2 regions of the Neobacillus sp. NPDC093127 genome follow, and region 1 is predicted to be linked to the other one. Evidence: a T-box and tRNA genes for the amino acid it is inferred to sense, from the RefSeq annotation. Region 1 holds a T-box; the other holds one or more tRNA genes.
What was found. A T-box is a leader RNA that pairs with one kind of tRNA and senses whether it is charged. The one in region 1 lies ahead of ileS (isoleucine--tRNA ligase), so its partner is inferred to be a tRNA-Ile.

Region 1 (3,381 bases):
TTGCAAACAGCGGGCTCTCTAGAGTTTACCAATGGCTCGTTTAAGAATTTAATCATAGGTTGTGTGTTAATTAATGAACATTTATCAGCATTTCCGTCCAGAAGAACGGGAATTTATTGACCAAGTAGCCCAGTGGAAAAGTTATGTCGAGACCCACTATACGCCAAAGCTGACTGATTTTCTTGACCCAAGGGAACAGCATATTCTCAAAATGCTCATTGGCGAAAATGGCGATGTGAGCTATCAGCTTTTTGGCGGCAGTCATGATTTAGAACGAAAAAGAGCCTTCATCTACCCAGATTATTTGACTGCAAATGGTGATGATTTTCAAATTAGCCTTTTCGAAATTCACTATCCAACGAAGTTCGTGACAATTGAGCATCGTCAGGTTTTGGGAACGCTGATGTCCTTAGGGTTAAAACGGGGGAAATTTGGCGACATCCTTATAAAGGATGATAGAATACAATTTTTCGCTGCTAAGGAAGTTAATGAGTATATTAAAAGCAATCTTGAATCAATTGGCAGGGCAGGTGTCAAGTTAATTGAAACACCGATTGAAGAAGCGATTTCTGCAAAAGAATTATGGGCAGAGAATGATTTAACAGTATCTTCTTTACGGCTGGATACTGTTATTTCTGGTATATATCATCTATCTCGGCAAAAATCACAAACCCTTATTCAGCAGGGGCTTGTTAAAGTAAACTGGACCTTAACCGAAAACCCGTCGTTTTCTTGTGAAATCGGTGACATGATTTCCATTCGTGGTCATGGAAGAGCAAAAATTATTGCGATTGAGGGAAAAACTAAAAAAGAAAAATGGCGAATAATCAGTGGAAAGCAAAAATAATTTCATTTTTAGTGCAGGATTATTGAAAAACGTGTCGAATATTTTCTTATACATATAAAAGTACAGTTCTTATGGAGGTGGCATCATGCCGTTAACGCCGTTAGATATTCATAATAAAGAGTTTAATAAAGGGTTTCGCGGGTACGATGAAGATGAAGTCAATGAATTTCTTGACCAGGTAATTAAGGATTATGAATTAGTCCTCAGAGAGAAAAAGGAAATGGAAGAACGCTTGAATGAAATGAAAGATCGTCTTGGCCATTTTGTGAATATTGAAGAAACGCTCAACAAATCAATTATTATTGCCCAAGAAGCGGGCGAAGATGTAAAGCGTAATGCGCAAAAGGAAGCCAAGCTGATTATTAAGGAAGCGGAGAAAAACGCGGACCGGATTGTCAATGAATCCTTATCTAAAGCCCGAAAAATTGCCCTTGAAATAGAAGATTTAAAGAAGCAGTCAAAAGTGTTCCGAACTCGTTTTAAAATGCTGATTGAAGCACAGCTGGATATGCTGAGCACAGATGATTGGGATCATTTATTAGAGTATGAAGTGGATGCAACCGAGTTAAAAATTCATCAAGAAGAAGATTCCTTAGCTTGACGAATTGGCATTATCTCGCATATAATTTTTTAATAAACGATAGACATGACTATGACAGGGACAGTACAATTTTTCTATATACTTTCTTAAGCGAACCGGGGAGGGTGAAAGCCCGGTAAAGCAGAAGAATTGGAAGATCACCCTCGAGTTCCGGACCGAATTCCATAATGGTTAGTAGGCTCAGGCGTGTTATTCACGTTACGAATGGTAAAGAGGATAGTGTGTTTTCATTTCATACTATTTATCAGGGTGGTACCGCGGGAATTAAACCTTCTCGTCCCTATTTTGGGATGAGAGGGTTTTTTTATTGTTCTTAATGGCTATTCTGTTAGATGATAGGATTACAGGAGGAAGAAAAAATGGAATACAAAGATACGTTATTAATGCCGAAAACTGAATTCCCGATGCGAGGCAATTTGCCGCAAAGAGAACCTGAGGTCCAGGCGAAATGGGAAGAAATGAATATTTATCAAAAGGTGCAAGAACGGACGAAAGGACGTCCGATGTTTGTCCTCCATGATGGACCTCCTTACGCAAATGGAGATATCCATATGGGCCATGCGCTTAACAAAATTTTAAAAGATATGATTGTCCGCTATAAATCAATGAGCGGCTTCCATGCTCCATATGTACCAGGCTGGGATACACACGGGCTGCCGATTGAACAGGCTCTAACGAATAAAGGTGTTAAACGGAAAGAAATGACGGTGGCTGAATTCCGGGAGCTTTGTACGAAATATGCACTCGAGCAAATTGATAATCAGCGCTCACAATTTAAACGTCTCGGTGTTCGCGGGGACTGGGAAAATCCTTATATTACGCTTAAACCGGAATACGAAGCGCAACAAATTAAAGTCTTCGGTGAAATGGCGAAAAAGGGTTATATTTATAAAGGCCTTAAGCCGGTATATTGGTCGCCTTCAAGTGAATCTGCTCTTGCTGAGGCAGAAATTGAATACCAAGATAAGCGTTCAGCATCCATCTATGTTGGATTTAAGGTGAAAGACGGAAAAGGTGTCCTTGATACGGATACGCAAATTGTGATTTGGACAACAACACCTTGGACGATTCCAGCAAACTTAGGGATTTCTGTTCATCCTGACTTAACCTATGTGGTCGTTACTGCAAATGGTAACAAATTCTTAGTGGCTGAAGCCCTTCTTGAAGCCGTAACGAAGGAAATTGGCTGGGAGGATGCTGCGGTTGTCCAAAAGGTCAAAGGGGCGGAATTAGAACAGATTGTTGCGGCACATCCGTTATATGACCGTGATTCTTTAGTTATGTTAGGTGAACACGTTACTACAGACGCTGGAACAGGCTGTGTTCATACTGCTCCCGGTCACGGGGAGGATGACTTCTACGTTGGTCAAAAATACGGCCTGGAAGTGCTTTGCCCTGTAGATGACAAAGGCGTAATGACAAGCGAAGCACCGGGCTTCGAAGGATTATTCTACGATACGGCAAACAAACCGATTGTGCAAGCGTTAGAAGAGGCGGATGCATTGTTAAAGCTTTCGTTTATTACTCACTCTTATCCGCACGATTGGCGAACGAAGAAGCCGGTTATTTTCCGTGCGACAGCACAGTGGTTCGCTTCGATTAAGGATTTCCGTAACGAACTTTTGGAAGCCGTAAAGGAAACGAAATGGGTGCCGGCATGGGGTGAAACACGGTTATTCAATATGGTTCGCGACCGTGGCGACTGGTGTATTTCCCGTCAACGGGTATGGGGTGTTCCTATCCCTGTTTTCTATGATGAAAATGGCAAAGAAATTATTACCGATGAAACAATCGAACATGTGTCAAATTTATTCCGTGAACATGGTTCAAATATTTGGTTTGAGCGTGAAGCCAAGGATTTACTTCCTGAAGGATTTACCCATCCTGGAAGTCCTAATGGAACATTTACAAAAGAAACTGATATTATGGATGT
Region 2 (3,381 bases), on a different contig from region 1:
AATCGTCACTTGCCATGAATAGTACAGCTTTTGCCATTTCTTCTGCTTGGCCAAGACGTTTCATCGGAGTCATCGCAGCTAATGCTTGTTTACTTTCTTCTGGAATAATTGGTGTATCAATGAACCCAGGACATAATGAATTAATACGAATATTTTTTTCTGCATATTCAAGTGCAAGTGACCGTGTTAAGTTAATTACGCCGCCTTTTGCTGCATTATAGGCTGCTGAACCAGGTGAACCAACCCAGCCGTACATAGAGGCTGTATTCACTATTGTACCGCCGCCCGTTTTTAACATTTCACGGATTGCTTCCCGTGCTACTAAGAATACACCATCTAAATCAACATTTACGGTGTTCCGCCACTCAGAGTACTCTAAATCATGTGAAGGATGAACACGCCCGATACCTGCATTGTTGAACACAACATCGACTTTCCCGAAAGCTTCAACAGCTTGTTTAAATACACCTGCTACATCTTCTTCACTAGTAATATTTGCTTTTACAAATAGAGCTTCGGCATTTAGAGATTTCAATTCTTCTTCAAATGCTCTCCCTTTTTCTTCATTTAAATCAACAAGAACCACTTTAGCTCCTTCTGATACGAATAAGCGTGCTGTTGCAGCACCGATACCTGATGCTCCACCAGTAATCACGGCCACTTTATCTTGTAATTTTCCCATAATAGATTCCTCCGGTATAATAAATTCAATATTAGTATCACATCTTAGAAAGAAAAGATACCTTTATCTAACTTTTGTGCTATTTTGTTCACAATTTAATTGTACTATTTTGTTCACATATAACAATCAGTAAGATATCATTAAATGTCTAACTAGTAGACACATGGAACTAAATTGTCCATTTTAGGGAGGTTTTTTTTATGAATGACCAACAAACTGTGACATCTCAACGTAAAAATCGGACAAAAGGACATTTAAAGTTAGCACTAATCGAACTCATAAAGGAGAAAGGTTACCATCCTGTTTCAATAAAAGACATTGTAAGCTATGCCGCTTATAATCGTAGTACCTTTTATGTTCATTACCAAGATAAAATTGAACTAGCTAAAGATTTACTCGACTCCATGCTTCAAGGGTTAGAAGATTCAGTAGGAAAACCCTATGTACCGGGACATAAAGTATATACAGCAAAGCTAAATGCACCATCCTTTAATATTGTTTCCTACATATATGGACACCGGAATTTTTTTGAGCTGATTAAATACGAAGACACATTACCAGAATTACATACTAGATTCCCGCAAACCATCTTAAAAATTTATCAAGATCACTTTATATTTGAAACGATTAACAACATCCCAGTCAACATGGATTATTTTAAACGTTATACAGCCTATGGCTTTTACGGGCTGCTGCTGAATTGGATTACAAATGATTTTAAAGAAACTCAAGACGAATTTATTGAAAAAGTAATTGATCTAACGAAAACGCATATTTACTCGGTAGAGTATATTAGCGAATAATAATTCTATTGTACATAAGGGTAGATATTCCATGTTACAAATATCTACCCATTTTTTAACTATTCATTTTTAGATAAACTTATCCATGATATGGTTGTATCATCGTTAAAATGACAACAGTGAGATATTCAACAACGAAATAAATGACTCTGTTCATTGATGAATCCAACATCGAACTATAGTTTCCTGGACGACAAAAAAAAGTAGAGATACTCTGCTCTCTACTACTACGTTTTAAAATATGGCTCCGCAGGTAGGACTCGAACCTACGACCGATCGGTTAACAGCCGATAGCTCTACCACTGAGCTACTGCGGAATAAAAAAATAATGGGCCTAAATGGACTCGAACCATCGACCTCACGCTTATCAGGCGTGCGCTCTAACCAGCTGAGCTATAGGCCCTAAGGTAATGATTGGAGCGGGTGATGAGAATCGAACTCACATCATCAGCTTGGAAGGCTGAGGTTTTACCACTAAACTACACCCGCGTGCTTAAATTTGGAGGCAACACCCGGATTTGAACCGGGGATAAAGGTTTTGCAGACCTCTGCCTTACCACTTGGCTATGCTGCCGCATTAATACTAATGGGGCGACTGATGGGAATCGAACCCACGAATGTCGGAACCACAATCCGATGCGTTAACCACTTCGCCACAATCGCCATAATGGTGGAGGGGGACGGATTCGAACCGCCGAACCCTGAGGGAGCGGATTTACAGTCCGCCGCGTTTAGCCACTTCGCTACCCCTCCAAAAAAATTCATGTAAAGATGGCTCAGGACGGAATCGAACCGCCGACACAAGGATTTTCAGTCCTTTGCTCTACCGACTGAGCTACTGAGCCACAAAAAGAATCTATATCAACGGCATTTAATCTGCCGGGATAAAAAAATGGCGGTCCGGACGGGACTCGAACCCGCGACCTCCTGCGTGACAGGCAGGCATTCTAACCAACTGAACTACCGGACCATATTGCGGGGACAGGATTTGAACCTGCGACCTTCGGGTTATGAGCCCGACGAGCTACCAGACTGCTCCACCCCGCGACAATAAAAAATAAATAGTAAATAAAATATGGAGGAGGAAGAGGGATTCGAACCCCCGCGCGGTATGACCCGCCTGTCGGTTTTCAAGACCGATTCCTTCAGCCAGACTTGGGTATTCCTCCAAATAAAATGGAGCCTAGCGGGATCGAACCGCTGACCTCCTGCGTGCAAAGCAGGCGCTCTCCCAGCTGAGCTAAGGCCCCATGTTAATAACGTAATTTTCGACTGGTCGGGAAGACAGGATTCGAACCTGCGACCCCTTGGTCCCAAACCAAGTGCTCTACCAAGCTGAGCTACTTCCCGTTAATATGGCGCGCCCGGAAGAAGTCGAATCCACAACCTTCTGATCCGTAGTCAGACGCTCTATCCAATTGAGCTACGGGCGCATTATAATTTTAAATGGTGCCGAGGACCGGAATCGAACCGGTACGGTAGTCACCTACCGCAGGATTTTAAGTCCTGTGCGTCTGCCAGTTCCGCCACCCCGGCATAAAGAGAGCGGAAGACGGGATTCGAACCCGCGACCCCCACCTTGGCAAGGTGGTGTTCTACCACTGAACTACTTCCGCATTTAAAAAATGGTGCGGGTGAAGGGAGTCGAACCCCCACGCCTCGCGGCGCCAGATCCTAAGTCTGGTGCGTCTGCCAATTCCGCCACACCCGCAATATGAAAATGGTGAGCCATGAAGGACTCGAACCTTCGACCCTCTGATTAAAAGTCAGATGCTCTACCAACTGAGCTAATGGCTCGTACAAAGGTGCCGGCGAGAGGACTTGAACCCCCAACCTACTGATTACAAGTCAGTTGCTCTACCAATTGAGCTACCCCGGCAAATAAATCAAGTTACG

Region 2: it has a tRNA-Ile gene. The T-box ahead of ileS (isoleucine--tRNA ligase) is inferred to sense a tRNA for this amino acid. The anticodon was not compared.

What each region holds. Positions count from the first base shown of each region.
Region 1 is NZ_JBIVOP010000001.1:492,883-496,263, reverse strand. Features, by position in the region: gene ACIQCO_RS02415 (YggT family protein) at 1-44, shown strand, start outside; gene ACIQCO_RS02410 (YlmH family RNA-binding protein) at 74-847, shown strand; gene ACIQCO_RS02405 (DivIVA domain-containing protein) at 933-1,448, shown strand; T-box leader at 1,491-1,733, shown strand; gene ileS (isoleucine--tRNA ligase) at 1,808-3,381, shown strand, end outside.
Region 2 is NZ_JBIVOP010000044.1:297-3,677, reverse strand. Features, by position in the region: gene ACIQCO_RS27700 (SDR family NAD(P)-dependent oxidoreductase) at 1-682, opposite strand, end outside; gene ACIQCO_RS27695 (TetR/AcrR family transcriptional regulator) at 883-1,485, shown strand; tRNA gene ACIQCO_RS27690 (tRNA-Asn) at 1,728-1,802, opposite strand; tRNA gene ACIQCO_RS27685 (tRNA-Ile) at 1,815-1,888, opposite strand; tRNA gene ACIQCO_RS27680 (tRNA-Gly) at 1,901-1,974, opposite strand; tRNA gene ACIQCO_RS27675 (tRNA-Cys) at 1,986-2,059, opposite strand; tRNA gene ACIQCO_RS27670 (tRNA-His) at 2,073-2,148, opposite strand; tRNA gene ACIQCO_RS27665 (tRNA-Tyr) at 2,154-2,238, opposite strand; tRNA gene ACIQCO_RS27660 (tRNA-Phe) at 2,258-2,330, opposite strand; tRNA gene ACIQCO_RS27655 (tRNA-Asp) at 2,379-2,455, opposite strand; tRNA gene ACIQCO_RS27650 (tRNA-Met) at 2,459-2,532, opposite strand; tRNA gene ACIQCO_RS27645 (tRNA-Ser) at 2,562-2,654, opposite strand; tRNA gene ACIQCO_RS27640 (tRNA-Ala) at 2,663-2,735, opposite strand; tRNA gene ACIQCO_RS27635 (tRNA-Pro) at 2,759-2,835, opposite strand; tRNA gene ACIQCO_RS27630 (tRNA-Arg) at 2,842-2,918, opposite strand; tRNA gene ACIQCO_RS27625 (tRNA-Leu) at 2,933-3,021, opposite strand; tRNA gene ACIQCO_RS27620 (tRNA-Gly) at 3,030-3,101, opposite strand; tRNA gene ACIQCO_RS27615 (tRNA-Leu) at 3,112-3,196, opposite strand; tRNA gene ACIQCO_RS27610 (tRNA-Lys) at 3,207-3,282, opposite strand; tRNA gene ACIQCO_RS27605 (tRNA-Thr) at 3,292-3,364, opposite strand.